Regions from separate parts of the Oryzomicrobium sp. genome, predicted to be linked through region 2. Evidence: predicted binding sites of a transcription regulator. Region 2 holds the regulator's gene; the other holds the start of a gene.
The links. Region 2 encodes FNR, which switches genes on or off when oxygen is low (the NO sensors DNR and NnrR bind a similar motif). Its sites were predicted from a motif close to TTGANCTAGNTCAA; they were not measured.
Positions count from the first base shown of each region.

Region 1: the regulator FNR is predicted to act here: its motif matches at 2,795-2,808, upstream of ubiU (ubiquinone anaerobic biosynthesis protein UbiU).

Region 1 covers NZ_DAISLS010000013.1:71,038-85,831, reverse strand. Annotated here, with positions in the region: gene V7Z98_RS17895 (CZB domain-containing protein) at 1-215, shown strand, start outside; gene V7Z98_RS13860 (DUF2189 domain-containing protein) at 265-1,053, shown strand; gene V7Z98_RS13855 (SDR family NAD(P)-dependent oxidoreductase) at 1,075-1,812, opposite strand; gene V7Z98_RS13850 (helical backbone metal receptor) at 1,883-2,722, shown strand; gene ubiU (ubiquinone anaerobic biosynthesis protein UbiU) at 2,868-3,902, shown strand; gene V7Z98_RS13840 (U32 family peptidase) at 3,914-4,855, shown strand; gene ubiT (ubiquinone anaerobic biosynthesis accessory factor UbiT) at 4,876-5,358, shown strand; gene V7Z98_RS13830 (methyl-accepting chemotaxis protein) at 5,588-7,615, opposite strand; gene V7Z98_RS13825 (methyl-accepting chemotaxis protein) at 7,813-9,843, opposite strand; gene V7Z98_RS13820 (PHA/PHB synthase family protein) at 10,152-11,975, opposite strand; gene V7Z98_RS13815 (MBL fold metallo-hydrolase) at 12,040-13,098, opposite strand; gene V7Z98_RS13810 (MerR family transcriptional regulator) at 13,327-13,788, shown strand; gene V7Z98_RS13805 (PaaI family thioesterase) at 13,881-14,342, shown strand; gene V7Z98_RS13800 (isovaleryl-CoA dehydrogenase) at 14,408-14,794, shown strand, end outside.
Region 2 covers NZ_DAISLS010000002.1:55,771-70,564, reverse strand. Annotated here, with positions in the region: gene ccoN (cytochrome-c oxidase, cbb3-type subunit I) at 1-785, shown strand, start outside; gene ccoO (cytochrome-c oxidase, cbb3-type subunit II) at 803-1,423, shown strand; gene V7Z98_RS01825 (cbb3-type cytochrome oxidase subunit 3) at 1,432-1,608, shown strand; gene ccoP (cytochrome-c oxidase, cbb3-type subunit III) at 1,621-2,553, shown strand; gene ccoG (cytochrome c oxidase accessory protein CcoG) at 2,749-4,197, shown strand; gene V7Z98_RS01810 (FixH family protein) at 4,208-4,738, shown strand; gene V7Z98_RS01805 (DUF3149 domain-containing protein) at 4,785-4,943, shown strand; gene V7Z98_RS01800 (universal stress protein) at 5,016-5,459, opposite strand; gene V7Z98_RS01795 (PHA/PHB synthase family protein) at 5,701-7,449, shown strand; gene V7Z98_RS01790 (NAD(P)H-dependent flavin oxidoreductase) at 7,572-8,729, shown strand; gene V7Z98_RS01785 (hemerythrin domain-containing protein) at 9,107-9,583, shown strand; gene V7Z98_RS01780 (DUF2249 domain-containing protein) at 9,648-9,887, shown strand; gene V7Z98_RS01775 (hypothetical protein) at 9,901-11,229, shown strand; gene V7Z98_RS01770 (SirB2 family protein) at 11,234-11,632, shown strand; gene V7Z98_RS01765 (hemerythrin domain-containing protein) at 11,644-12,195, shown strand; gene fnr (fumarate/nitrate reduction transcriptional regulator Fnr) at 12,240-12,983, opposite strand; gene hemN (oxygen-independent coproporphyrinogen III oxidase) at 13,084-14,517, shown strand; gene V7Z98_RS01750 (sulfite exporter TauE/SafE family protein) at 14,634-14,794, shown strand, end outside.

The DNA.
Region 1 (14,794 bases), on a different contig from region 2:
ACTACGAGGGCGAGGGCAAGGCCCACTTCGCCCGCCTGCCCGGGTACGCCGAAATGGAAACGCCGCACAAGGCGGTGCACGACCACGCCCGCCGGGCGGTGGAGCGCTTCTACGCCCGGGACGCGGATGGGGCACTGGCCGCCCTGATGGCCATGGAGCAATCCAACCTGACGGTGATGGCGGGCATGAAGCGCATGCTCAACGGATTGAACTAAGCGCCCCGGCGGCCGCTCCATAGGGGAAGTTCCCCGCCTGGAGGCCGCCATGCAATCCGCCGACGAAAAGAGCCTGACCTTCGAGTTGCTGGCCGCCATCCGGCCGGTGGACGGGGACGCCCCCCTGGCCTGGCTGCGCGCCGGCTGGGCCGACCTGCGCGCCCATCCGGCCCCTAGCCTGGCCTACGGGGCGGCCTTCGCCCTGTGCGGCTGGCTGCTCGCCGCCACCCTGGACCACACCACGGCGCTACTCAGCGCCCTGGTCACCGGCATGCTGCTGGTGGGGCCCTTCCTCGCTCTGGGCCTCTACGACCTGTCGCGCCGCCGCGAGCGGGGCGAGCCGGTGAGCTTCTTCGCCTCGGCCCTGGCCTGGCGCCACAACGTCTCCAACATCGGCCTGTTCGCCGCCGTCCTGGCCGTCGTGCTGATGGTCTGGGCGCGGGCCTCGATGGTCATCTTCGCCGTCTTCTACGAGGGGGCGATGCCCTCCTTCTCCGGTTTCGTCCACGCCTTCTCGGCCCTGGACAACCTGGAGTTCGTGGTCTTCTACCTGGCGGTAGGGGGCTTCTTCGCCACCCTGGTGTTCGCCGTGTCGGTGATCTCGGTGCCCCTGATGCTCGACCGGCGGGTGGACGCCATCAACGCCGCCATCGCCAGCGCCACGGCCCTGGCCCGCAATCCCGGGGCGATGCTGGGTTGGGCGGGGTCGATCGTGTTCCTCACCGCCCTCGGCTTCGCCACCGGCTTCGTCGGCCTGGTCGTCACCATGCCCCTGGTGGGGCACGCCACCTGGCACGCCTACCGGGCCCTGATGCCCGAGCCGCCGTCCGGCGTGTAGGCCGAACGGCGGAGCCCGGGCTTACCAGGCCACGGGCTGGCCGTCGCGGAAGAAACCGCCGCTGGGGCCGTCCTCCGGCAGCAGGGCGGCCCAGGTGATCGACGCAGCGCCCTCGGCGGCGCTGCGCGGGGCCGCCGCGCTGCCCATGTCGGTGCGGCACCAGCCCGGGCATACCGAGTTCACCTTGACGTCGGCCAGTGCCGGGTCCAGTTGCAGCTCATGGGCGGTGGTGCGGGTCAGGGCGTTGAGGGCCGTCTTCGAGATGCGGTAGCCGGGCCAGTAGGGGCCGCCCTCGGCCAGGGACCCCATGCCCGAGGCCACATTGACCACCCGGCCGTGGCCCCGCGCCACCATGCCCGGCAAGAAGGCCTGGATCAGGCGCAGGGGGCCGAGTACGTTGATGGCGAAACTGCGCTCCACCACCGCCGGATCGCTGGCAAGCACGCCCTGGGCGGCAGGATCGTCCGGGGTCTTGGGGTCCAGGTACACGCCGGCGTTGTTCACCAGGATGTCGGTACCGCCCCAGGCGGCGTCCACCCAGGCGGCCAGGGCATTCACCGCGGCGGTGTCGCCCACGTCGGCGGCCCGGCCGGCCACGTCCAGGCCTTCCGCCGCTAGGGCGGCCACCGCACGCTCCAGGGCGGTACCGTCCCGGGCGACCATCACCACCCGGCAGCCGGCCTGGCCGAGCCGGCGGCACACCTCGAAGCCCAGGCCCCGGCTGGCGCCGGTCACGACGGCGGTTTTTTTGGCTAGCATTCCGTTCTCCTCGATCATGTGGGGATAGGTGGCCGCCGCCCCGGGGGCGGCGCCTTTCCTTCTTTCTAGCATGGATTTGCCTTCCGCCGCCGACACCACTGCCTTCATCCCGGCCGACGCCCGGGGTGTGCGCCATCCCGCCGCCGGTCCCGGCGCGCGCATCGTCTCCCTGGTGCCGTCGATCACCGAGCTGCTCGTCGACCTGGGCCTTGCCCCCCTGCTGGTAGGGCGCACCGGCTTTTGCATCCATCCCCGCGAAGTGGTGCGGCACATTCCCAAGGTGGGCGGCACCAAGGGCTTCGACCTGGACAAGCTGCGGGCCCTGGCCCCCACCCATGTGATCGCCAACATGGACGAGAACCGGGCCGAGGAAATCGACGCCCTGGCAGCCTTCGTGCCCCACGTGGTGGTCACCCACCCCAATACGCCGGCGGACAACCGGGCCCTCTACCGCCTGATCGGCGCCCTGTTCGGGCGGCACCGCGAGGCGGCCGCCCTGACCGCCGAACTGGACGCGGCCGAGGCCGGATTGGCCGGTCTGGGGCTGCCCCGGGAGCCGGTGCTCTACCTGATCTGGCGCGACCCCTGGCTGACCGTGGCGCGCAACACCTACATCGCCGCCACCCTGGCTGCCGCCGGCTGGGACACGGTGCCGGCCCGCCTGGGCGGCGATACCGGCGCCGATCGCTATCCAGCGGTGGATTTGGAGCGCGCCGTGGCCGAGGCCGCCCGCATTCTGCTGCCTTCCGAGCCCTACCATTTCGGCCCCGGGGAACAGGCCGAGCTGCAAGCCCGCTTTCCCACGGTGCCGGTGACCCTGGTCGATGGCGAGATGGTCTCCTGGTACGGCAGCCGGGCGCCCCGGGGGCTCGACTACCTGGGCCGTCTGCGCCGGGAGTTGGGCCAGTGACTGTTCTGCGTTGCCGGGCGCCGACGCGGTTTTAGCCGGTTTTAGCTGGCTTGAGCCGTCTCCGAAACCTCTTTGACCGAGGTCAAGGGGCGGTGGGCGGCGGGGGCCTAGACTGCGCCCTTTCCATTTCCCGCGTCGCGCCATCATGGTGAGCAGCACTCCGACGACGACTACGAGCGCCTTCCGCATCCCCCATCTGGTCTGCCCCGCCGGCAGCCTGCCCGCCCTCAAGTCGGCGGTGGACAACGGGGCCGACGCGGTCTACCTGGGCTTCAAGAACGCCACCAACGCCCGCAACTTCGCCGGGCTCAACTTCGACGACAAGAGCCTGCGCGAGGGCGTGCGCTACGCCCGGGACCGGGGCCGCGAAGTGCTGGTGGCGATCAACACCTACCCCCAGGCCGGGCGCCTGGCCGAGTGGCACGGGGCGGTGGATGCCGCCGCCGACCTGGGTGCCACCGCCGTCATCCTGGCCGACGTGGGCCTGCTCGCCTACGCCGCCGAGCGCCATCCGGCCCTGCACCGCCACCTGTCGGTCCAGGGCTCGGCCACCAGCTACGAGGCGATCAACTTCGCCCAGGACGCCTTCGGCGTTCGCCGCGCCGTGCTGCCCCGAGTGCTGACCCTGGCCCAGGTGGAAAACGTGGTGCGCCACACCACGGTGGAAATCGAGGTGTTCGGCTTCGGCAGCCTGTGCGTGATGAACGAGGGACGCTGCTGGCTGTCGTCCTACGCCACCGGCGAATCGCCCAACACCGTGGGCGCCTGCTCCCCGGCCAAGTACGTGCGCTGGGAGCAGCAGGGCAAGACCATGAACGCCCGGCTCAACGGCATCCTCATCGACAGCTATGGCGAGGGCGAGCCGGCCGGCTACCCGACCCTGTGCAAGGGCCGCTTCGAGGTAGCCGGCGAGACCGGCTACGCCCTGGAAGAGCCCACCAGCCTGAACGTGGTCGAACTGCTGCCCCAGATCGCCGCCGCCGGCGTGGCCGCCATCAAGGTCGAGGGGCGCCAGCGCAGCCCGGCCTACGTCGGCCAGGTGACCCGGGTGCTGCGTCAGGCCATCGACGCCCTGAAGGCCCCGGGCTTCGCCGTCAAGCCGGCCTGGCAGAGCGAACTGGCCAAGGTGGCCGAGGGCCACCAGGTCACCCTGGGCGCCTACGATCGTCCCTGGCGCTGAGGAGCCCGTCCATGAGCAACCCGATCAAGCTCGCCATCGGCCCGATCCTGTTCTACTGGAGCAAGGACGAGGTCCAGAACTTCTACCTGCAAGCCAGCGATTCGCCGGCCGACATCGTCTACGTCGGCGAGAGCGTCTGCTCGCGCCGCTGCCAGCTGCGCACCTCCGATTGGATCGGTCTGGCCAAGGACCTGGCCGCCGCCGGCAAGGACGTGGTGCTGTCGGCCCTGGCCCTGGCCGAATCCGAGGGCGACCTGATCGCCCTGCGCAAGCTGGTGGCCGCCTGCGCCGAGAGCGGCGGGCGCATCCGCCTCGAAGCCAATGACCTGGGGGCGGTGAAAGTGGCCGCCGAGGCCGGCGTGCCCTTCGTCTGCGGCCCCCACCTCAACGTCTACAACGAAGCCACCCTGGCTTGGTTCGCCGCCAAGGGCGCCGTCGCCTGGGTGCCGCCCCTGGAAGCGCCACGCAGCCTGATCGCGCCGCTCCACGCCAGCCGTCCGGTGGGCATGGCCACCGAGGTGTTCGCCTGGGGCAAGATCCCCCTGGCCTTCTCGGCGCGCTGCTTCACCGCCCGCCACTATGGACTGAAGAAGGACGACTGCCAGTTCCGCTGCCTGGACCACGCCGACGGCCTGACCCTGGCCACCCGGGAAGGCCAGTCCTTCCTGACCATGAACGGCATCCAGACCATGTCGGCCCAGCACTATTCCCTGCTCGCCGAACTGCCCGCGCTGCTGGACCTGGGCATCGATGCCCTGCGCCTGTCGCCCCAGTCGAAGGACTTCTTCGCCGTGCTGGCCGCTTTCGACGCCGCTCGGCGCGGCGAGCCGGCCGGGTTGCCGGCCGCTTGCACCGACCACGGCACCTGCGACGGCTACTGGCACGGCCAGGCGGGGATTGCCAAGGTCGGCGCCGAGGACGACACTCTGGTTGTTGCCGCCTGCGGCGCGTGAATCCAATGAACCCGATCGCCATGACTACCCGCTTTACCCTGCCCGGCCTGCCGGGCATCAACCTGCAGGTGCCCACCTTTCGCCTGCCCGCCTTCGTCACCCGCATCGGCCAGAGCCTGCCCCAGTGGCCCCACGCCCTGGGTCTGGTGGGCGGCCTGAACGGCCTGCTGCTGCTGAAGCTGCTCGACGCCGAGGCCTTGGAGCCCCTTACCGGCCGCGTCTTCGCCGTGGAGGTGGAAGACACCGCGGCGGTGGCCCGCTTCACCTTCGACGGCCTGCGCTTCGTTCCTTTGCTCGCCGCCGACGGCCCGGCGCCGGACCTGACCTTCCGCGCCACCCTGTCGGCCTACCTGCAGCTGCTGGCGCGGCAGGAGGACCCGGATACCCTGTTCTTCCAGCGCCGCCTGGTGATCGAGGGCGACACCGAGCTGGGCCTGCTAGTGAAGAATCTGCTGGACGCGGTGGAATGGCCGCGTCTGCCTTTTATCGCCGAGCGCACCTGAGGGCTTGGCACAACGAACCTAAGCGGGGATTGGTGAGAGCCCCACGGGGAGGAAGACCGGCACCCAGTCTGGGCCAGTCGGCATAAAAGAAGGAATGGGGGCGCCTACGGGCGCCCCCGTTTCGTTGACGCCCCCGGTTTACCCCGCCCCCTTCGCCGCCCTGGCGTAGATACGAAAACGCCCGGCGCGGGGCCGGGCGTTGCGAGGTGGCGCGATGACCTGGGCCGGATCAGAGCCGGAAGCGGCTGGTGTCCTGCGCCAGGCTGGCGGAGGCCCCCAGCAGGGTGCCGGCCCGTTCCCGGTTGGTTTGGGCGGAGCGGCCGGTCTGCTCGGCCATGACGGCCACCTGCTCGACCTGGCGGGCGATGCTCTGGGCGGCGCCGGCCTGTTCCTGGGTGGCGCCGGCGATGTCCTCGATGGCTTCGATCACCCGGGACGAGCGGTCGGCCACGTCCCCCAGGGCGGCTTCCAGCTGGCGCGAGGCCTCCACCGAGCGGGCCACCTGGTCCACGGCGCTGGCGATGGTCTCGCGTACCGAGCCGACGCCGGCCTGGACCTGGGAGAGGATGGCGGAGATTTCCTGGGCGGACTGGCCGGACTGTTCGGCCAGCTTGCGCACCTCGTCGGCCACCACGGCGAAGCCGCGGCCGGCCTCGCCGGCCCGGGCGGCCTCGATGGCGGCGTTGAGGGCGAGCAGGTTGGTCTGCTCGGCGATGCCCTTGATGGCGGCCAGTACGTGCTCGATCTCCTGGGAGCGGCGGCCCAGGTCGCCCACCTGCTCGGCGGACTGCTGTACTGCCTGGGACGAATCCTCCATGGCGGCGATGGCTTCGCCCACGGTCGCCTGGCCGGTGGTCACCACGCTCCCCGCCGCCCGGGTCAGTTCCAGGGCGGAGCGGGCGCCCTCGGCCACCTGGTCGATGCTGCTGGACAGCTGTTCGGTGGAGGCGGACATGGAGGCGGCGGCCTCGCTCTGGGCGGCGGTGGCCTGGTCGAGTTCGGCCGACGTGCCGGACAGTTCCTGGGCGGTGCTGCCCAGGGCGCCGCTGGTGTCCTTGAGGCGGCTCACCAGGCTGCGGATCGAGGCGATGGCCTGGCCCAGGGAGCGGGACAGCACGTCTACCTCGTTGCGGCTGGCGGGGTCGCCGTGCAGGGCCACGGACAGGTCGCCGGCGCCGAGGCGCTCGGTGGCCTGGACCAGCCCGGCCACGGGCTTGAGGCGCCAGGCGGCGAAGGCGGCGATGCCGGCCACCAGGGCGATGCCGAGCAGGGCCGAGACGAGGATGACCTTGTTGCGCAGGGTCAGGGTGTCGCCGGTGAATTCGTCGGTCCAGGAACCGACGGCGACGATCCAGTGCAGCTCGGGCATTTCGCGGATCACCACCACCTTGTCGCGGACCCGGCCGTCGCTGTCGGTCCAGGGGTATTCGAGCATGCCGGTCTTGAGCTTGAAGATCTGCTCGCCGATGGCCGCCGCCGCAGGGCCCGCGTCGGAGAGCTTCTTGCCTTCGAGCTTGGGATGGATCACGTATTCCCCTTCCTTCTGGTCGCCGTGAGGCTCGGACAGCACGAAGGGGTAGCCGGTCTGGCCGACCTTGGCGGCGAGCAGCTTCTCCTTGAGCAGGGTCACGTTGCTCTCGGCGTCGAGGCGCATGGTGATGGCGCCGACCACCTTGCCAGCCTCATCCTTGATCGGCGTCACGGCGATGGCGTACATGCGGCCGCTACGCTGGATGGTGCCGACGAAGTTCTCGCCCTTGGAGATGTTGGGGATGTAGCTCTCCTTCTCCGGTACCGCCTCGCCGATCCGGGAAGCGCCGTTGGCGTCCTTGAGTAGGGTGGCGGTCCGGTAGAAACGCTCGCCCTGGCGTACCAGGAAGGCGGCTTCGCGGCCGCTGTTGAGCTTCCCGTAGTGCTCCAGGAAATCCCGGTTGCCGCTCAGCACCAGGTTGCCCGCCACCAGCTCGGGCAGTTCTTCCTGGCCCTGACGCACGGTACGGCCGGACAGTCGCACCGGGCCGGGCAGGGTGCGCTCGAAGGCGCGCAGGTTTTCCAGGGCCCGGGCCTTCAGGGACTCCTGGGCGAATTCCAGGGTGGTGATGATCAGGCCGGCCTGCTCGTTGAGGGCGGCCTGGGTGCGGGCCAGGGCGCTCTGCTTGGCCAGGTAGGCGACGACCAGGCTTTGCGTCACGATCATCAGGAGGGTGGCCAGGGCGGCCACGGCGAGGAGTTGCTTGGAGAGTGGCAGGCGTTTCATTGATTTTTATCGTGCGTTGGTCGGCAGGCGTTCTCGGGCGCGCACGTTGGTCGTGCGTCTTGGCCGGGGATTGTAGGAGAAATACCACTTTAGTCATGTGGTCTTATCCACGGCCCCAGCAAAAAGGCCCGGCGGATGCCGGGCCTGGGCGCCATCCGGGGGATGGCGGGGCGAGATGACGGCTGCCGTGCCGAGGCCTACACCCGGAAGCGGCTGGTGTCGGCCGACAGGGCGTCGGCGGAGGCCAGCAGGGACGAGGAGCGTTCCCGGTTGGTCTGGGCGGAGCGGCCGGTCTGCTCGGCCATGACGGCCACCTGCTCGACCTGGCGGGCGATGCTCTGGGCGGTGCTGGCCTGTTCCTGGGTGGCCCCGGCGATGTCGCCGATGGCCTCGCCGAGCTGGCCCGAGTGCTCGGCCACCTGGCCCAGGGCGGCCTCCAGCTGGCGCGAGGCGTCCACCGAGCGGGCCACCTGGTCCACGGCGCTGGCGATGGTCTCGCGCACCGAGCCGACGCCGGTCTGGACCTGGGAGAGGATGGCGGAGATTTCGTGGGCGGATTTGCCGGACTGTTCGGCCAGCTTGCGCACTTCGTCGGCGACCACGGCGAAGCCGCGTCCGGCCTCGCCGGCGCGGGCGGCCTCGATGGCGGCGTTGAGGGCGAGCAGGTTGGTCTGTTCGGCGATGCCCTTGATGGCGGCCAGCACGTGCTCGATCTCCTGGGAGCGGCGGCCCAGCTCGCCAACCTGGTCGGCGGACTGCTGCACCGCCTGGGCGGTTTCTTCCATGGCGGCGATGGCCTGGCCCACCGTCACCTGGCCGTCTTCCACCACCTGACGGGCTTCCTGGGTCAGGCCCAGGGCGGAGCGGGCGCCTTCGGCCACCTGGTCGATGCTCACCGACAGTTCTTCGGACGAAGCGGACATGGAGGCGGCGGCCTCGCTCTGGGCGGCGGTGGCCTGGTCCAGGTCGGCGGACGAGGCCGACAGTTCCTGGGCGGTGGAACCCAGGCTGGCGCTGGTGTCCTTGAGGCCGGCCACCAGGCTGCGGATCGAGGCGATGGCCTGGCCCAGGGAGCGGGACAGCACGTCCACCTCGTTGCGGCTGGCGGGGTCGCCGTGCAGGGCCACGGACAGATCGCCGGCGCCGAGGCGCTCGGTGGCCTGGACCAGCCCGGCCACGGGCTTGAGGCGCCAGGCGGCGAAGGCGGCGATGCCGGCCACCAGGGCGATGCCGAGCAGGACCGAGACGAGGATGACCTTATTGCGCAGGGCCTGGGTGCGGCTGGTGAATTCGTCGGTCCAGGAGCCGACGCCCACCTTCCAGTGCAGTTCCGGCAATTCCCGCACCACCACCACCTTCTCCCGCTGCCGGCCGTCGGCGTCCGCCCAGTCGTAAGTGAGCATGCCGTCCTTGTGCTTGAGAATCAGCTCGCCGATGCGGGCACCCTGTTCGCCGGTCTCGGAGAATTTCTTGCCCTCCAGAGAGGGATGGATCACGTACATGCCTTCTTTTTGGTCGCCGAAGGGCTCGGCCAGGACGAAGGGATAGCCGGTTTCGGCGATGCGCGTCTCGTGCAGTTTCTTCTTGAGCAGGGCCACGTTGCTCTCGGCGTCCATGCGCAGGGCGATGCCGGAGATGACCTTGCCGCTGTCGTCGACGATCGGCACTACGGCGATGGCGTTCATCCGACCGCCGCGCTGGACCGTGCCCAGGTAGGGCTTGTTGGCCAGGATGTCCTGGGTATACGAACCGGGGGCCGGCGGCATTTCCTCGCCGTTGCGGTACTGGCCGTTGGCCCCTTTGACCAGGGTGGCGATGCGGTACAGCTTACCCTCGTGGGCCACCAGCCAGCCCACCTCCCGTCCGGGGTTGGCCTTGCTGAAGGCGTCGAGGGCGGCGGAGTTGTTGTTCAGCACCAGGTTGCCGGCGGCCACCTCGGGCAGTTCGATGTTGCCGGTCTTGACCATGCGCCCGGTCAGATGCACCGGGCCGGGCAGGTTGCGCTGGTAGTTGGCCAGGGCGTTCTGGGCCCGGTCCTTGAGGGATTCCTGGGCGAATTCCAGGGTGGTGACGATCAGGGACGCCTGCTCGTTGAGGGCGGCCTCGGTCTGGGCGATGGCGCTTTGCCGGGCCAGGTAGGCGACCACGGCGTTCTGGACGAGCACCATGACCAGGGTGGCGGCGGCGGCGATGGCAAGGATCTGTTGGGTGAGGGAGAGTCGTTTCATGGCTGGAGTGGGGCTGGCCTGGTGTGGCGCACCAAGTGCGCCACACAGTTATGCCAGAAATAGTTTTTTGTATGCACGGACGATTCTACTTCGAACGTCATAGGACGTATAGTTTGAAAATCGGTTGCTCATGGCGTAACTCCAATAGGGGCGCGGAGTTCCGGGCAGTTTGCCCGGCGAATGGCGGGCCGGCGTATCCGCAAGCCGGGGGGCGGAGCGGTGTCCGGCGGGGAGCGCGAAAAAAGAAACGGGGGCCCTGGCGGCCCCCGTCGGTTACGGCGTATTGCAGTGTGGTCAGCGCTGGCGCATCAGGCCGTCACGGCGGTGTCGAGACGGAACTTGACGAAGCTGCCGGGGGCCGGCTCCACGGCCTTCAGGCCGCCCTGGCCGGGCACCCGGGCGGGCACCTGCTTGCTGCCGTTGAGGGCGGTAACCCACTCCTGCCAGTCGCTCCACCAGGAACCGGGATTCTGGGTGGCGCCGGCCAGGAACTCGTCGCTGGTCTCGGGCAGGGTGGCGGCCGGGTTGGTCCAGTAGCCGTACTTGTTGGCCACCGGCGGATTCACCACCCCGGCGATGTGGCCGGAGCCGCCCAGCACGAACTTGACCGGACCCTTGAACAGGCGGGCGCCCAGGTAGGTGCTCTTCCACGGGGCGATGTGGTCCTCGACGGTGGAGATGAAGTAGGACGGCGTGGTGATCTTGCTCACGTCGATCTTCACCCCGTTCAGGGTGATGCCGCCCGGGTCCTTGAGCTTGTTGGCCATATACATGTTGCGCAGGTAGAAGCTGTGCATGGCCGCCGGCATGCGAGTGGAATCGGAGTTCCAGTACAGCAGGTCGAAGGGGAAGGGGTCCTTGCCCATCAGGTAGTTGTTCACCACGAACGACCAGATCAGGTCGTTGGCGCGCAGCATGTTGAAGGTCATGGCCATCTCGGAGCCTTCGAGGAAGCCGCGCTCGTTCATCTTCTTCTCCAGGGACGACACCTGGTCTTCGTCGATGAACACGCCCAGTTCGCCCGGGATGGAAAAGTCGATCATGGAGGTGAAGAAGGTGGCGGAGGCGACCCGCTTGTCCTTCTTGGCCGCCAGGTAGGCCAGGGTGGTGGCCAGCAGGGTACCGCCCAGGCAGTAGCCGGCCATGTTCACTTCCTTCTCGCCGGTGGCCTGGCACACCGCCTCGATGGCCGCCAGGGAGCCTTCGAGCAGGTAGTCCTCGAAGCTCTTCTTGGCCAGGTGGGCGTCCGGGTTCACCCAGCTCATGATGAAGGTGGTGTGGCCCTGGTCGGTGGCCCACTTCACGAAGGAGTTCTTCTCGCGCAGGTCGAGGATGTAGTACTTGTTGATCCAGGGCGGGATGATCAGCAGCGGGGTCTTGTTCTGTTCCTTGGTGGTCGGCTCGTACTGGATCAGCTGGAACAGGTCGTTCTGGAACACCACCTTGCCCGGGGTGGCGGCCACGTTCTTGCCCGGCTCGAAGGCGCTGGTATCGGTCATGCGGATGCGCAGCTGGCCGTCCCCCGCCTCGATGTCGTGAAGCAGGTTGTTGAGGCCCTTGATCAGGTTCTGGCCGTGGCTCTTCACCGTCTCGCGGAACACTTCCGGGTTGGTAAAGGCGAAGTTGGACGGCGACAGGGCGTCGATGTACTGGCGGGTGTAGAAATTGACCTTCTTCTGGGTGTTGTCGTCCAGGCCCTCGACGTCGCACACCGTGTCGTGGATGTGGCGGGCGGCGATCAGGTAGGACTGCTTCATGAAGTCGAACAGGAAGTGCTGTTCCCAGTCCTCGTCGCGGAAGCGGTTGTCGCCCTTGGCCGGGCTGGCCACCGGCTGGGCGTTGACGCCCATCATGCGCAGCATGGAGCCCTGCCACAGGGAGAAGTAGTCCCACATCATGCCCATCTGGGCCTGGGCGATCTTGTAGGGGTTGGCCATCAGGCGGGCGGACAGGTCCATGAAGGCCCGGGCGATGCCCAGTTCGTCGGAGGGGGGGCTGACCCCTTCCTTGGCCTTCTTTTCCATGTAATGGGTCAGCAGCCGGGAGGCCCGTTGCGCCACCTCGGCATAGGACTTGGCGATTTCGGCGGGGTTGGGCAGGGGAGTGCTTTCGTTCTCGACTTGCTGCGACATCGGTGTCTCCTTGGTTTGGATCAGGTCTGGCGGCACTGCTGAAGAACGGTTGCCCCCGAGCGGATCAGGGGCGGCGGAAGCGGATCACGCCGTCGCCGCCGGCCTCGCGGCGCAGGCGACGGGCGTGCTCCAGGTAATTCAGGTGGGCGATGGCCTCGCTCATGGCGAACATCACCTGGTGCGAATCCAGCTCGCGCTTGAACAGCACCGGCAGCAGGTCGCCGGCGCTCCGGGGCTCGGTGCAGGCGGCCTCCACGTCGGCCAGGCGCTCGTCGTGGTGCTCGGCCAGGGCGGCGACCCGGTCGGCCAGGCCGTAGAACGGCCGGCCATGGGAGGGCAGCACCAGGGGATCGTCGCCCAGGGCACCGTAGCGGGCCACCGAGTCCAGGTATCGAGACAGGGAATCGGCGTCCGGCGTCACGGCGAACACGCTGACGTTGGTGGTTATACGCGGTAGGACCATATCCCCCGAAATTAATACGTCATGCTTACAGGAAAATAACGCCGCGTGTTCAGGCGCATGACCGTAACCGGTCACCACCTGCCATTCCGTGTCGCCGACGGCGATCCGGTCCCCGTCGATGAGCCGCTCGTAGCGCTGCGGCAGGGCCGGCACCCCCTTGGGATAGACCGCTCCCCGGGCCGCCAGCTTGGCGCAGCGCTCGTCGTCCAGCCCGTGCAGGCGGAAGAAGCTCACCATGTCGTCGGTGCCGTGGCCGGCGGCTTGGTGCCACACCGCGTGGGCGGTGAGGAACTCGCCGGCGGTCATCGCCAGGGGGGCGCCGGTGCGCTCCATCAGCCAGGCGGCGAGCCCCAGGTGGTCCGGGTGAAAGTGGGTGACGACGATCCGCTCCACCGGCTTGTCCAGCCCGGCCAGCAGGGTTTCCCAGGCGGCCTTGACCTCGGGGGTGGCGATGCCGGTGTCCACGATGGTCCAGCCGGTGGGGGATTCGAGCAGCCACAGGTTGATGTGGTCGAGGGCGAAGGGCAGGGGCATGCGCAGCCACCAGACGCCCGGGGCCACTTCGATGCGCTCGCCCGGGGCGGGCAGGTCGGGGAAGGGGTAGCGGGGTTGGCCGGCGGTTTCGCCGGAGGCGGCGGCAGCGGGTGCGGCGGTGGTCATGAAACGTCCGTGAATTGATGGAGGTTAGGGAAACTGACTACACTGGGGGATTGGGACGGCCGTCAGGCGGTCCTGCCCTCTGGGACGGGAAGTATCTCCGTCCATGCTCCGGGAATTGTGGAGCCGTGTTGTCTCTTTTCTTCGACTATAGCCCTCAAGGCCCGGGCCTGACCACAGGCAGCGCTTCGCCGCCCCGCTTCGCCACCCTGTTCCGGCCCGCCAGAATCCATGCCCACTACCCGCACCTACACCATCTCCGAGCTCGCCCGGGAGTTCGACATCACGCCCCGGACGATCCGCTACTACGAGGACCAGGGTCTGATCGCGCCGAGCCGGGAAGGACGCAACCGGGTCTATTCGCGGCGCGACCGCATCCGCCTCAAGCTGGCCCTGCGCGGCAAGCGCCTGGGCATCTCCCTGGCCGAGATCCGCGAGATGATCGACATGTACGACATCGGCCGCGGCGACGAGGTGCATCAGCTGGAACGTTTTCTCGACGTGCTGCAACGGCGCCGCGCCGCCCTGCTGCAACAGCGCGAGGACATCGAGGCGGTGCTCGGCGAGATCGATTCTTTCGAAACCCAGTGCCGCCAGATGCTCGCCAGCCACGAAGGGGCCGTGGCTGCGCCGGGCGCGTCGACCGCTTCGTCCGCCCCGGCGCTTCAGGAGCAGGCCCGGGCCAAGGCCTGAGCGCTTTGCGCGGCGGCTCGGTTGACGTTAACGTCAACGTCACGTAAAAACACGCCATCGCCCCCCGGCCAATCCGCCACCAGACTTCCGCCATGTCCGCTCCTCGCACCCCCTTCTATCCCGCCGACGCCGGGTTCGCCGGCCGGGTGCGCGCCAGCTTTGCCCGGCAGAAGGCCATGGCCCACCTGGGGGCCAGCCTGGCCGAAGTGGAAGCGGGGCGCTGCGTCATCCAGCTGCAGCACCGCGAGGAAGTGACCCAGCAGCACGGCTACATCCACGGCGGCGTGGTGGGCGCCATCGCCGACTCGGCCGCCGGCTACGCCGCCATGACCCTGACCCCGGCCGACGCCAGCGTGCTCACCGTGTCCTACACCCTGAACCTGATGGCACCCGCCGCTGGCGACCACATCGAGGCCCACGGCGAGGTGGTCCGGGCCGGCCGCACCCTGCTCGTCACCCGGGCCGACGTGTTCGCCTATAACGACGGGGAGGCCACCCTGTGCGCCACCCTGCAGCAAACCATCATGGCCCTGGCCAACCGGCCGGAGCGCTGAGGCGCCGGCCGCCGGAATCGCAAGATCGCAGCACCCCATATAAAACGACAATCCGGAGACAAACCATGCACATCCCTTCCCTCGATTTCGGCCTGGGCGAAACCCTGGACATGCTGCGCGACACGATCCGCGATTTCGCCGAAAAGGAGATCGCCCCCCGGGCCGCCGAGATCGACCGCAACAACGAATTCCCCGCCGACCTGTGGAAGAAGTTCGGCGACCTGGGCCTGCTCGGCATGACCGCCGAGGAGGAGTACGGCGGCACCGGCCTGGGCTATCTGGCCCACATCATTGCCATGGAGGAGCTGTCTCGCGCCTCCGCCTCGGTGGGCCTGTCCTACGGCGCCCACTCCAATCTGTGCGTCAACCAGATCCGCCGCAACGGCAACGCCGCCCAGAAGGCCAAGTACCTGCCCAAGCTGATCTCCGGCGACCACGTCGGCGCCCTGGCC
Region 2 (14,794 bases):
GCTTCCTGGGCATGATGTACTACTTCGTGCCGAAGCAAGCTGAGCGCCCGGTGTATTCCTACCGTCTGTCGGTGGTGCACTTCTGGGCCCTGATCTTCACCTACATGTGGGCGGGTCCCCACCACCTGCACTACACCGCGCTGCCCGACTGGACCCAGTCCGTTGGCATGATCTTCTCGCTGATTCTGCTGGCTCCCTCCTGGGGCGGCATGATCAACGGCATCATGACCCTGTCCGGCGCCTGGCATAAGCTGCGTGACGATCCGATCCTGAAGTTCCTCGTCACCTCCCTGTCCTTCTACGGCATGTCGACCTTCGAAGGCCCGATGATGTCCGTGAAGACGGTGAATGCCCTGTCCCACTACACCGACTGGACCGTCGGCCATGTGCACTCCGGTGCCCTGGGCTGGGTGGCCATGGTGTCCATCGGCTCCATCTACTACCTGATCCCCCGCATGTTCGGCCGCAAGGAAATGTTCAGCATCAAGCTGATCACCGTCCACTTCTGGCTGGCCACCATCGGCGTGGTGCTCTACATCGCTTCCCTGTGGATCTCCGGTGTGATGCAAGGCCTGATGTGGCGTGCGGTCAACGCCGACGGCACCCTGACCTACAGCTTCGTCGAAGCCGTGAAGAGCTCCTATCCGTTCTGGGCCATTCGCTTCATCGGCGGTCTGCTGTTCCTCGGCGGCATGTTCGTCATGCTCTTCAACGTGCTCAAGACGGCATCCGGCAACAAGGCAGTGGAAGCCCCGGTGCTGGCCCCGGCCGCTCACCACGCCTGATCTGAGGGAGGATCACCATGGTTTCTCAAGACAAAGTTGAAAAGAGCGTAGGCTGGCTGATCGTCCTCACCCTGCTGGTGGTGAGCGTCGGTGGCCTGCTGGAAATCGTTCCCCTGTTCTTCCAGAAGTCCACCACGACTCCGGTCGAGGGCGTCAAGCCTTACGATGCGGTGCGCCTGGTCGGTCGGGACATCTACATCCGGGAAGGCTGCTACAACTGCCACTCCCAGATGATCCGTCCCTTCCGCGCCGAGACCGAGCGCTACGGCCACTACTCGGTGGCGGGTGAGTATGTGTACGACCACCCGTTCCAGTGGGGCTCCAAGCGTACCGGTCCCGACCTGCACCGGGTGGGCGGCCGCTATTCCGACGAATGGCACCGTGCTCACCTGAACCAGCCGCGCGACGTGGTTCCCGAGTCCAACATGCCTGCCTACCCCTGGCTGGCTCAGACCAAGGCGCTCGACACTGTCGGCTCCGACGTCGATGCCAAGATGAAGGCGCTGCGCAAGGTCGGCGTTCCCTACAGCGATGAAGAAATCGCCGGTGCCAAGCAGGCGCTCGAAGGGAAAACCGAGCAAGACGTCCTGATCGCCTACTTGCAGGGTATGGGCCTGGCGCTCAAGAACACCAAGTAAGGGGTCCTATGGACATCAACGATCTGCGATCCATCATGACCGTCGTGTCGCTTGCGACTTTCGTCGGGATCATCTGGTGGGCTTTCAGCAAGGGACGCAAGTCTCGGTTCGACGAGGCAGCAAACCTGCCGTTCGCAGATAAGGACGTGGATGAGGCGGAAACCCGCCTCGTCCGTCGGGACTAAAGGAATGGAATCATGAGCGATTTCGTTAGCGAGTTTTGGAATTTTTATGTGGTGGGCATCGTCCTGGCGAGCGTGATCGCCTGCGGCGTTGTCCTGTGGAGCCAGAGCAAGGTCAAAGCTGCTCCGGCTGGCAAGGTCGAGACCACCGGTCACGTGTGGGACGAAACCCTGGAGGAGTACAACAACCCCCTGCCGCGCTGGTGGATGTGGCTGTTTTACATCACCGTGGTGTTCGCCCTGGTGTACCTGGTGCTCTACCCGGGCCTGGGCCGCTTCCAGGGCATCCTGGGCTGGTCGTCGGTGGGTCAGTACAAGACTGAGGTGCAGAAGGCCGATGCCCAGTACGGTCCGATCTACGACAAGTTCGCCAAGATGCCCCTCAATGAAGTGGCTGCCAACAAGGAAGCCATGGAAATGGGCAAGCGCCTGTTTCTGACCTACTGCATGCAGTGCCACGGTTCGGATGCCCGCGGTTCAAAGGGCTTCCCCAACCTGACCGATGCTGATTGGCAGTGGGGCGGCGAGCCGGAAACTATCCAGACCACCATCGCCGAAGGTCGTATGGGCATGATGCCGGCTTACGGCGGTCAGCCCGACGTGATCGGCGGCGAAGCCGGTGCCAAGGAAGTGGCCAACTACGTCCGCTCCCTGTCCGGTCTGTCCCACGACTCCGCCCTGGCAGCCAAGGGCAAGGAGAAGTTTGACAAGGTCTGCGTGGCTTGCCACGGCCCCGAAGGCAAGGGCATGAACGCCCTGGGCGCCCCCAACCTGACCGACAAGGTCTGGCTGTACGGCAGCTCTGAAGCCACCATCGTCGAGACCATCACCAAGGGCCGCGCCAACCGCATGCCCGCCTGGAAGGAATTCCTGGGCGACGCCAAGGTGCACATCCTGGCCGCTTACGTGATGAGCCTCTCCGGCAAGGCTGGCGAGCAGCAGAAGTAAGTCATAGCAGCAATCGTCCGGTCCCGCTATCTCTGCGGGGCCGGCAAAACCCGGGGCGGCGCGTCCGCTCCGGGCCATAAAAAGAAGCGATACAAGCACCGACTTGTATCAAAATCGCACGGGTGGATTGATCCTTACTGGCAGCTTCGGCGAAGTCCAGTGATGTGTGATTCTGAAACAAGGCAGTGTTCTTAAATGACTTCTCCCCTCGAAAAGGCAGCGGCGCCCGCCGAAGCCAAATCCCCCGCCACTCAGGCAGCTGCGTCTGAAGCACCGCGCAGTCTCTACCAAAAGCACATCAAGATTTACGCCCGGCCGATCGCCGGGAACTTCAACAACCTGCGCTGGCTGCTGGTCTTCCTCACTCAGGCCCTTTTCTACGGTCTGTGCTGGTTCGACTGGAACGGCCGCCAGGCGGTCCTGTTTGACATCCTCCAGCGCAAGTTCTACCTGTTCGGCCTGGTGTTCTGGCCCCAGGACGTGATTTATCTGGCCGGCTTGCTGATCGTCTCGGCCTATGCGCTGTTCCTGTTCACCGCCATCGCCGGGCGCCTGTTCTGCGGCTACGCCTGTCCCCAGACGGTCTACACCGAAATCTTCATGTGGATCGAGAACAAGATCGAGGGGGAGCGCAACGCCCGCATGAAGCTCGACGCCCAGGCGATGAGTGCGCGCAAGCTGCGCATCAAGGCCACCAAGTTTCTGGTCTGGGGCCTTCTCGCCTTCTGGACCGGCCTGACGTTCGTCGGCTACTTCACGCCGGTCAAAGAACTGACCCACAACCTGGTGACCTGGAACCTGGGTCCCTGGGAGGGGTTCTGGATGTTCTTCTACGCCGGTTTCACCCTGATGCAGGCCGGTTTCCTGCGCGAGCAGGTGTGCAAGTACATGTGCCCCTACGCCCGCTTCCAGGGGGTCATGTTCGATCCCGACACCCTGGTGGTGACCTACGACGAAGAGCGTGGCGAGCCCCGGGGCGGCCGCCGCAAGGGCACGGACTACAAAGGCCAGGGGCTGGGGGACTGCGTCGATTGCGGCGTCTGCGTCCAGGTCTGTCCCACCGGCATCGACATCCGCCAGGGGCTCCAGTACGAGTGCATCGGTTGCGGCCTGTGCGTCGATGGCTGCAACCAGATCATGGATAAGATGAATTACCCCCGGGGCCTGATCCGTTATTCCACGGAAAACGCCGTGGCGGCGCACTACAACCGGCGCCAGATGCTGGGCCATGTGCTGCGCCCGCGGGTGCTGCTCTACTCCAGCATTCTCGTGATCATCGTCGCCGCCATGGTCTGGTCGATCGCCACCCGCATCCCCCTCAAGGTCGACGTGCTGCGCGACCGCGCGGTGCTGAGCCGGGAAGCGGAGGACGGCAAGATCGAAAACGGCTACATCCTGCGCATCATCAACGCTGCCGAGCAGCCGCGGCACTTCGAGATCAACGTCAGCGGCATCGACGGTGCCGAATTGGCCGGCCGCCACGTGGTGGACATGGAGCCGGCCCAGGTTGCGGAACTGACTGTGACCGTCCAGGTGCCGGCCGAGTCCCTGCGCCAGGGATCGAACAAACTGTTCTTCGACATCAAGGCCCTGGACGACAGTTCGGTGGCCGTCCATGAAAAAACCACTTTCTTGATGCAATAAAGGTAATTCCGTGAGCGAAGCTTCCCTGCGCACTTCCGGCAAGCCCTGGTTCCGCGAACCATGGCCCTGGATTCTCATGGCCGGACCGGCGATGGTCATCGTCGCCGGCGCCATTACCGTTTCCCTGGCCATCAAGTCCGACGATGGCCTGGTCGCCGACGACTACTACAAGCGTGGTCTGGCGGTGAACCAGGACATCGGCCGTGACCGGAAGGCCGCCGAACTGGGGCTGAAGGCTTCGGTGGCCTTCGGCGACGACCGTCAGACCCTGAAGGTGCAGGTGGAGCACAACAGCAGCGCTCCCCTGCCGCCCAGCGTCAACCTGGCCTTGGTCCACCCGACCCGGCGCGGCCAGGACCAGGTAGTGCCCCTCAGCCTCGACGGCAAAGGGACGTACGTGGGAATGCTCAAGGAACCGATAGTCCAGGCCAGCGGCAAGCGCCATCTGGCCCTGGAAGATCCCGAGGCCAGCTGGCGGCTGGTCGGGGAATGGGATACCGATACATTGGCCGCAAATCTGCAGTCCGAGCCGCAAAAATAAAAAGCAGGACGGCACCGGGTTTTCTTCAACGACAGGGAGGTGAGTTATGGCTTGGCAAGTACTGTTCAGTACCGACGTTGGGCTCCTCAGTCTGGCAGTGATCGTCACTGTTATCCTGATGTCCGCGTACTACGCCTGGTATTTCAACAAAAAAATCAATGAAGAATCCCGCAACAAGGGAAACGAGAAGCAAGCAACACCGTAACGAAAAAGGGGCCTTCCGGCCCCTTTTTTCATGGCTGATGCCTTGGTGCCGCCCGATGCCGGGCGGCGGCGATCAGCGGTAGACCAGCACAGGGATGGTCGAGTGGGTCAGGACCTTGTTGGTCTCGCTGCCTAGCAGCAGGCCGGAGATGCCCCGGCGGCCATGGGAGGCCATGAAGATCAGGTCGCAGTTGTTGGCCTTGGCCGAGTCGATGATCGCCTCGTAGGGCACGTCGCTGGTCACCGACAGGGTCTTGCAGACCACGCCCTGGTCGCCGCACAGCTTGGCGACCGAGCCGAGGAATTCCTGGGCCTGCTGTTCGGCCAATTCGGCAAATTTCTCTGGCGTGGTGGGGTCGATCAGCGCACCCTCGCCGTAATAGGTGATCGGGTATTCGGGCTTGGCGTAGAACGCGGTCACCTGGGCGCCGATTTCCTTGGCGAAGCCGACGGCCCGCTGGGCCGCTTCCTGGGAAAGCTCGGAACCGTCAGTGGGAACCAGAATATGCTTGAACATGGTGCCTCCGCAAAATGATTCGTTCGGGGTTTCTTCCTGACCTATGGTACGCCGCCCAGCCTGTCGGGAAAAGCGGCGTATGGCCCCGGAAGCGGCGCCGGGCGCGGACTTTGCGCCTGGGGCGCCATGGCCATAACGCTAGCATGGATTTGTGGTATATCCAGAAAAGCGGCCCGGTGCGACGAGTGCCGGGCCACGTTCGCGTTGGCGCGCGCCTCGCCTTTCCGCAAGGATTCCAATGATGGCTTCGGCAAAGTCCCCCACACACCGTCACTGCACCGTCGACCTACAAGGGCTCAGCCCGCTGGAGGCCCTGGGCGAAAAATTCGCCCAGCAGGTGGACCCTTTCGGCATCGCCACCTCCCTGGCCAATGCCCAGATCGCCTGGTGGCTCCACCCCCAGGAAATGGCCCGAGTGGCGATGGGCCTGTCAGGCGACGCCCTGGCCCTGCAAGCACACATCCTGCGCCGCGCCTGGGGGTTGCCTTCCGAAGATGTGGTCACGCCGGACCCCGGCGATGCCCGGTTCAGTGACCCGGTGTGGGCCGAGGCGCCGACCTGGGACATCCTCAAGGAAACCTACCTGGCGATCACCCACCGGCTCCAGGACATGTATTTCGAAACCCCGGGGCAGTCCGACAAGGAACGCCGCCGGGCCGCTTTCTGGCTACGCAAGTGGTTGAACGCAATGGCGCCGACCAACTTCTTCTGGACCAACCCGGTGGCCATGCGCAAGTTTGCCGCCAGCCACGGCGACAGTCTCGCCCAGGGCTGTCGCAACTTCCTGGCGGACCTGCGGGCAGGCAATATCCGCATGGTGGACGAGGATGCCTTCACCGTTGGCAAGGACCTGGCCACCACGGCCGGCCAGGTGGTGTTCCGCAACCGCCTGGTGGAGGTGATCCAGTATTCCCCCAGCACCGACCAGGTCCGGGCCATGCCGCTGGTGATCTTCCCGCCCTGGATCAACAAGTTCTACATCCTCGACCTGAACGCCAAGAAGAGCCTGGTGAAATACCTGGTGGACCAGGGCTTCACCGTTTTCCTGGCGAGCTGGAAGAACCCGACGCCGGATATGGCCGACGTCACCTTCGACAACTACCTCGAAGAGGGCTACCAGAAGGTCATCGAAGCGGCGACGGCGATCGCCAAGGTGCCTCAGGTCCATGCCGTGGGCTACTGCATCGGCGGCACGGGGCTGACCGCCTACCTGGCCTGGGCCAACCGTCGCTACGGCGACCCGGCCAAGGTGCCGGTGGCCCACTGGAGCACCTTCACCACCTTGACCGACTTCGCCCACCCGGGCGATATCGAGGTGTTCCTCGACGAGGGGGCGGTGGAGTGGCTGGAAAAGAAGATGTCCCAGCAGGGCTACCTGGATGGCAAGGACATGGCCTCCTCGTTCCGTATGCTGCGCTCCAACAGCCTGATCTGGCACTACTGGGTGCACAGCTACCTGTACGGCGAGCCCCTGCCGCCCTTCGACGTGCTGTTCTGGAACAGCGACACCACGCGCATGCCCATGGCCATGCACAGCTACTACCTGCGCGAGATGTACCTGAAAAACAACCTGGTCAAAAAGGACGCCATCGCCCTGGCCGGCGAGTCCATCGACATGGAGTGCATCGTCCAGCCCCTGTTCGCCGTCACCGCCGAGGACGACCACATCGCGCCGTGGAAGCAATGCTTCCACATCCGCCGCCACATTCCGGCGCCGATGCGTTTCGTGCTGTCCACCTCCGGCCACATCCTGGGCATCATCAATCCCCCGGTGGATCCGCCCAAGCGGGCCTACTGGATGGCCGACGCCAGCCGCGGCGAGGGCAGCGACAGCTGGAAGGAGAGGGCGCCGCGCCATGCCGGCAGCTGGTGGCCGGCATGGATCGAATGGCTGGACGAACGGTGCGGCGAACAGGTGGCGCCGCCCAAATCCCACCGCAGCTATCCGGCCCTGGAAAAAGCCCCCGGCACTTACGTGCTGGAGCACTGAGCGCGCTGCCTGAAGGATGGCTAAATCCCTGGCGCAAAAGGAATTGCGCCAGGGTTAACCTACGTCAAAGGCGCCCCGGAGGGCTGTGCTATCGTCGCCGCCACTTCAACGGCGGTGCCCCCATGTCCTTCCAGCTTCCTTCCCTCAAGATCCGCGGCAAGTCGCTCCTCCCCATCGTCCAGGGAGGGATGGGGGTCGGGGTGTCCGCCCACCGCCTGGCCGGCGCCGTGGCCCGGGAGAACGCCGTGGGCACCATCGCCAGCGTGGATCTGCGCCGCCACCATCCGGACTTGATGGAAGAAACCGGCCGCTGCCGGGACAAGGCGCGCATCGACGCGGCCAACCTGGTGGCCCTGGACCGGGAAATCCAGGCCGCCAAGGCCATGGCCCGGGGCCTGGGGCTGGTGGCGGTCAATGTCATGCGCGCCGTGTCCGAATACGCCGCCTGCATCCGCCAGTCCTGCGAATCCGGCGCCGAGGCCATCGTCATGGGGGCTGGCCTGCCCCTGGAACTGCCCGAACTGACCCGGGACCATCCCCACGTGGCTCTGGTGCCCATCCTTTCCGACGTGCGCGGGGTGACAGTGGTGCTCAAGAAATGGATGCGCAAGAACGTCCTGCCCGACGCCATCGTGATCGAACATCCGGCCCACGCCGCCGGCCACCTGGGGGCGGCGCGCAAGGAAGATCTGGCCGATCCGCGCTTTGCCTTCGCGAACGTCATCCCCGGCGTACTGCAAGCCTACAAGGACCTGGGCATCGAATCGGAGAACATCCCGGTGATTCCCGCCGGTGGCATCAACAGCCACGAGAAGGTGCGCGAGCTGATCGGCCTGGGCGCCTCGGGTGTTCAGCTCGGCTCGGCCTTCGCCGTCACCGAGGAAGGGGACGCGGATCTGGCCTTCAAGCAGATTCTGGCCGGTGCCGCCCCCGACGATGTGGTGGAGTTCATGAGCTGCGCCGGGCTGCCCGCCCGGGCGGTGCGCACCCCCTGGCTGGAAAAGTACCTGAAGCGCGAAGACAAGCTCCAGGCCGCCGCCAGCGGCGAGCATAAGTGCACCCTGGCCTGGGATTGCCTGGTCCAGTGCGGCCTGCGCGACGGCATCGCCAAGTTCGGCCAGTTCTGCATCGACAGCCAGCTGGCTGCCGCCTTGCGCGGCGACGTGCAGAAGGGCCTCTTCTTCCGCGGGGCGGACAGCCTGCCCTTCGGCGACAAGATCCGGCCGGTGAAGGAACTGATCCACTACCTGATGACAGGCCAGCGCCCGGTGCTGGCCTGAGCCATCCCAGGCCAGCCGCCGTCGGTGCGGCCGGCCGGTTTTTGCCACGGTCCAGGCCGTGGCTGGCCGAGTGCCAAGCCGCTCCTTTGGGCGGCCCCGACGCCGGGGAGGGGCGCGGGGTTGCGCTGCCGAACGTGTTGAGGATCGTTCGGCCGTGCCCTGAAAGTCCGCGCCAGATGCGGACTTTCAGCCAGAGGGGCGGAAGCCCGAGGGCGGGTGCGGGGCTTCGCGGGGGAGGCGCGGAGAAGCCCGCCCCGCCTGGGGTTTGACGAGACAGGGGAGTGCGGCAGGCGCATTTTGACAGCCATCAAGGCGCCTTGCGGGGGGGCTGTCGAGAATCGGCCCACGATTTTCAGATTCCCAGACAGGGTGCCCCGATGACTGCCTCCCCGACATCCGCTTCTGCCGCGACGACCCTGTCCGGCCTGTTCTCCCAGCACCATCGCCACTGCGACGAGGCTTTCGCCGCCGCGGAAAAAGCCGTATCCGGCGGCGACTGGGCTGTGGCCGAGACCGCCTTTGATACGTTTTCCACCGACCTGCTGGCCCACTTCGCCGCCGAGGAGGAGCAGCTCTTTCCCGCCTTCGAAGCCGCCTCCGGCATGACCGGCGGGCCCACTTCGGTGATGCGCCACGAACACGTGCAGATGCGTGGCCTGCTGGCCAATGCCCGCCAGGCCCTGGCCGACCGGGATGCGGACGCCTTTCTCGGCGAGACCGACACCCTGCTGATCCTCATGGAGCAGCACAACCTCAAGGAAGAAGGCGTCCTCTACCCCATGTGCGACGCCCACTTGGCGCCCCGGGCGGCCGAACTGCTGGAGCGCTGCGCCGCCGCGCTGGGAACGATGTGACGTCAAGAACGGTCGCATAATTCACCGTTCAGTCAATTCAACGCCCCGTCCGGGGAGATTCGTCATGCCACTCAATTTCGCCAATTTCGACGGCCCCGTCATCGATGCCCGGGAGCTGGAACCCCCCGAACCTTTCGTCCGCACCATGGCGGCTCTGGATGACGTGGGGCCGGGCCAGTCCCTCTACCTGGTCCTGCCCCGGGAGCCCTTTCCCCTCTACAACGCCTTGGCGATGAACAGCTTCACCCACGACACCACCTACAGCGACGACGGCCTGGTGGTGGTGCGCATCTTCCGACCATGAAGGACTGACCCGGGTGGCCCGCTCCCCAGCCAGCGCCCTGTCCTACGACCAGGCACCGCCGCTGCACCTGCCGCTGCGCTTTTTCCTCACCGCCCCCCTGTTCGGGATTCTGGCCGGCGGGCTGCTGCTCGTTCGCGGCGGCGCGGTGTTCGCGTCGCGCTGGACTGGCGAGGCCCTGGCCGCCACCCACTGCCTGACCGCCGGGTTCATGCTCCAGATCATGCTTGGTGCCCTGGTTCAGTTCCTGCCGGTGGGCGCGGGCGTGGTCTTGCCCGGGCAGCGGTGGTTGGTGCCCCTGGTGCACGGGGCGGTCACGGCGGGCAGCTTGGCCCTGGTGATTGCCTTCCTCGGTGCGGGGCAGCCGGCCTTTCTGCTGGCCGGGGCGACCCTGGCCCTGGGCGTTGGCGCCTTTGCCCTGGCCGGGGTCATGGCCCTGCGCCGACGTTTCGCCCTGGTGGGCATCGTGGGGGCGCTGCATCTGACATTCCCGGCCCTGCTGGCTACCCTGTTGCTGGGGCTGTGGCTGGTCGGCGGCCTGGCCGGCTGGAGCAATCCGCCGGTTTTCCTGGCCACCGCCCTGCACGCGGGCTGGGGGCTGTTTGGCTGGGCCGGGGGGCTGTTGCTGGGTGTTTCCCTGGTGGTGGTGCCCATGTTCCAGCTCACCCCGGCCTATCCAGGCTGGGTCGGCCGGGGATTGGGGCCGCTCCTGACGCTCCTGCTGCTGGGCTGGAGCGTTGCCCGGCTGGGGGCCGGGGAAGGCAGCGGTGTGCAGGTGCTGCCCTGGTCGCTGCTGCTCGCGGCCGTGGCTTTCGGCTTCTGCCTGGTCACCCTGGGTTTGCAGCGCCGCAGCCGCCGTCCCTGGGGGGACCCGACCCAGCGCTTCTGGCGCCTGGGACTGGTGGGCCTGGCGGCGGCCGCGCTCCTGTGGGGAGCGGGGGAAGCGGGGCGGGGCGTTTGGGGTGTGGGGAACGGCGACCGGCTGGCCCTGTGGATCGGGGTGCTGGCCTTGTTCGGCGGGTTCATCCCGGTGATCTGCGGCATGCTCTACAAAATAATGCCGTTCCTGATCTGGCTCGACTTGCAGAACCGGGGACGGGGGCGGGTGATTCCGCCCAACATGAAGCGCCTGCTGCCAGAAGCGGGCATGATGCGCCACCTGCGCGGCCACGCGGCGGCCTTGGTGGCGTTGCTTGCCGCGCCCCTGGCGCCGGATTGGCTGGCCCCCCTGGCCGGCGCCCTGGTATTGCTCGCCTTCACCCTGCTCGCCGCCAACCTGCTGGGGGGGCTGCGCCTCTACCGGCACGAATGCCGACGCATCGCCGACTGCCTCGACCAAGGATGAGCGAATGACCACTGCCTACCTGATCCTCAAGCACCTGCACGTCACCTGCGTGGCCCTGTCCGGCCTGGGCTTCCTGCTGCGCGGCGGCCTGATGCTGGCCGATTCGCCCCGGCTCCAGGCCCGGGTGTTGCGCATCGCGCCTCACGTGATCGATACCCTGCTGCTGGTCAGCGCCCTCAGCCTGGCAGCCCTGCTGCACCAATACCCCTTCGTCCAAGGGTGGCTCACCGCCAAGGTGTTGGGGCTGCTGGCCTACATCCTGTGCGGCACCGTGGCCTTGAAGCGCGGTCGAACCAAGGGCGTGCGGATCGTCTTTCTGATCCTGGCCCTGGCCTGCTTCGCCTACATCGTTTCGGTGGCCCTGACCCGCAATCCCTGGGGCTTCTTCCTCTTCCTCGCCTGAAAGTCCGTTCCATGTCCGCATCCCTGCTCGGCCCGGCCGCCCCGTCCTTCGACGAACCCCTGGAAATGCTCGACGCCTGCCATGGCCGCATCGAAGCCCAGCTGAAGACCCTGGAACGCCTGGTGGAGCACCTGCCCCGCCATGGCGTCGATACCGCCGCCCGGCAGGCCATCGAGGGGGTGGTGCGTTACTTCACCGTGGCCGCGCCGCACCATCACGAGGACGAGGAAACGGACCTGTTCCCCGCCCTGAAGGCCGCTGTGACTGGCCAGGAGGCTGCCAGCGGCGAGGTGGAGGCCCTGGTCGGGCGCCTGCTAGAGGACCACCGGCGCATGGACGTGGCCCGGGACGCCATGCTCGATCACCTGGGCAAGCTGCTTGCCGGTGGGGCGGCGGACCTGTCGGCCGAGATGGTGGCGGGGTTGGCGGCCCTGTATCGGGAGCACATCGCGCTGGAAACGGCCGAACTGCTGCCCCTGGCCAAGCGGGTGCTGCCGGAGGAGGTGGCGCGCCGTCTGGGCGGGCACATGGCGGCACGGCGCGGGGCGCCGATGCCGTCGTGAAGCGATGAGAGGGAGAGGTCTGGCGATGTGCCCTGAAGGGGCCGTCAGACCGGGGTGTGGCTCATCAGGCGCTTCAGGCCCGGGATGTCGAGGATGCGGATGTGCTTCTGCTGCACCGCGATCAGCCCTTCTTCCTGGAATTTGGAGAAGGAGCGGGAGACGGTTTCGAGCTTGAGGCCCAGGTAGCTGCCGATCTCCTCCCGAGTCATGCGCAGGTAGAACTCGGCGGGGGAATAGCCCCGGGCGACGAAGCGCTGCGACAGGTTGAGCAGGAAGGCCGCCAGGCGTTCTTCGGCGCGCATGGTGCCGAGCAGCATCATCACGCCGTGGTCGCGCACGATCTCCCGGCTCATCACCTTGTGGAAGTGGTTTTGCAGGGTCGGCACCTGGCGCGACAGGCGCTCCAGGTAGTCGAAGGGGATCAGGCAGACCTCGCTGTCTTCCAGGGCGATGGCGTTGCAGGAGTGGTTCTCGCTGCTGATGCCGTCCAACCCGAGCAGTTCGCCGGACATCTGGAAGCCGGTGACCTGGTCGCGGCCGTCCTCCATGATCACGTCGGTCTTGAAGAAGCCGCTGCGGATGGCGTAGAGGGCTTCGAAGGGCTGGCCGGCCCGGTAGAGCAGGTCGCCGCGCTTGACGCGCTTGCGGGTGGAAACGATTTCCTCGAGCTTGGCCATTTCCTGGGAATTCAGGCCGAGCGGCAGGCACAACTCGCGCAGATTGCAGTTGGAACAGGCGGTCTTGATGACCGAAAGATTGACGGTTTTCAGAGCCCGGTTTTCGGACATAACGAGTGCGTGCCCCTAGGCAAATTGCGGTTTGATCCAGGTCAACGTGAATCTGTTCCTTACAATGAATACTTAGGAACAACCCTCATATTACCCTGCAATGGCGCTTCCGCTCTCTTCGACCCCCAACGCCTCCAACGTCGTCTTCGATCCCGAGATCATCCAACGTTTCGACATCAGCGGCCCGCGTTACACGTCCTATCCGACGGCAGACCGTTTTGTCGAAGCCTTCGATGCCGAGGCGCTCAAGGCCTGGCTCGGCAAACGCGAGATCGGCGGTGTGGGCGGGCCGTTGAGTGCGGCGGGACGTGCGTTGTCATTATACTTCCACCTCCCTTTCTGCAATACCATCTGCTACTACTGCGCCTGCAACAAGATCATCACCAAGGATCACGGGCGCAGCGCCAAGTACATCAAGTACCTGGGCAAGGAACTGGCCCTCCAGGCCGAGAGCCTGGACGGCAGCCGCGACGTGGCCCAGTTGCACTGGGGCGGCGGCACGCCCACCTTCCTCTCCCATGACGAGATGCGCCAGTTGATGGCGCTCACCCGCAAGTATTTCCACCTGCTGCCGGACGGCGAGTTCTCCATCGAGGTAGACCCGCGCAAGGTGGATACCGCCACCGTGGAAGTGCTCGGCGAATTGGGCTTCAACCGCATGAGCATCGGCGTGCAGGACTTCGACGAGCGCGTGCAGGTGGCGGTCAACCGCATCCAGTCCGAGGCCGAGACGGTCAACGTGGTCGAAGCGGCCCGGGCCAACGGCTTCCAGTCGATTTCCATGGACCTCATCTACGGCCTGCCGCACCAGACCGTGATGGGCTTCAACCGTACCCTGGAGCGGGTTCTGGCGATGAGCCCGGATCGCCTGTCGATCTACAACTACGCCCACCTGCCGCACCACTTCAAGCCGCAGCGGCGCATCCTCGAGGCCGATCTGCCCAGCGCCGACGCCAAGCTGCAGATCCTGCAACTGGCGATCAAGAAACTCACCGAGGCCGGCTACGTCTTCATCGGCATGGACCACTTCGCCAAGCCCGACGACGAGCTGGCGGTGGCCCAGCGCCAGGGACGGCTGCACCGCAACTTCCAGGGCTACTCGACCCACGCCGACTGCGACATGCTGGCCTTCGGCATCTCGTCGATCGCCAAGGTGGGGCCGACCTACAGCCAGAACGTGCGCACCTTGGACGAGTATTACGACCGTCTCGACGCCGGCCAGCTGCCGGTGCTGCGCGGCCTGGAGCTGACCGCCGACGACATCCTGCGCCGCTCGATCATCCAGGCCCTGATGTGCCACTTCGAGCTGTCCCTGGAGTCCATCGAGATCGCCCACCTGATCGACTTCCGCAAGTATTTCGCCGCCGAGCTGGAGGACCTGCGCGAGATGGAGCAGGCCGGCCTGCTCAAGGTGGACGACAAGTGGATCACCGTGCTGCCCCCAGGGCGGATGCTGGTGCGGGTCATCGCCATGGTGTTCGACCGCTACCTGCGCGCCGACCGGCAGCGCACCCGCTACTCCAAAGTCATCTGACCGCCCGGCCGGCGGCGTTTTTGCCACCGGCGTTTCCCTGCGCCTCCGCTCTCGGCCGCCCCGTCGTTTCCATCCGGATTCGGCGCCCGGGGTAGTACACTGACGCCGTGGATTCCCTGACCCCCGCTTCCCTCCTGCCTTTCCTCATCGTCGGTTTTCTCGGCGGCCCCCACTGCGTCGGCATGTGCGGGGGCATCGTCGTCGCCCTCACCGCGGGGGGCGGCTCGTCACGGCGTGGCCTGCACCTGGCCTACAACCTGGGGCGGATCGCTGCCTA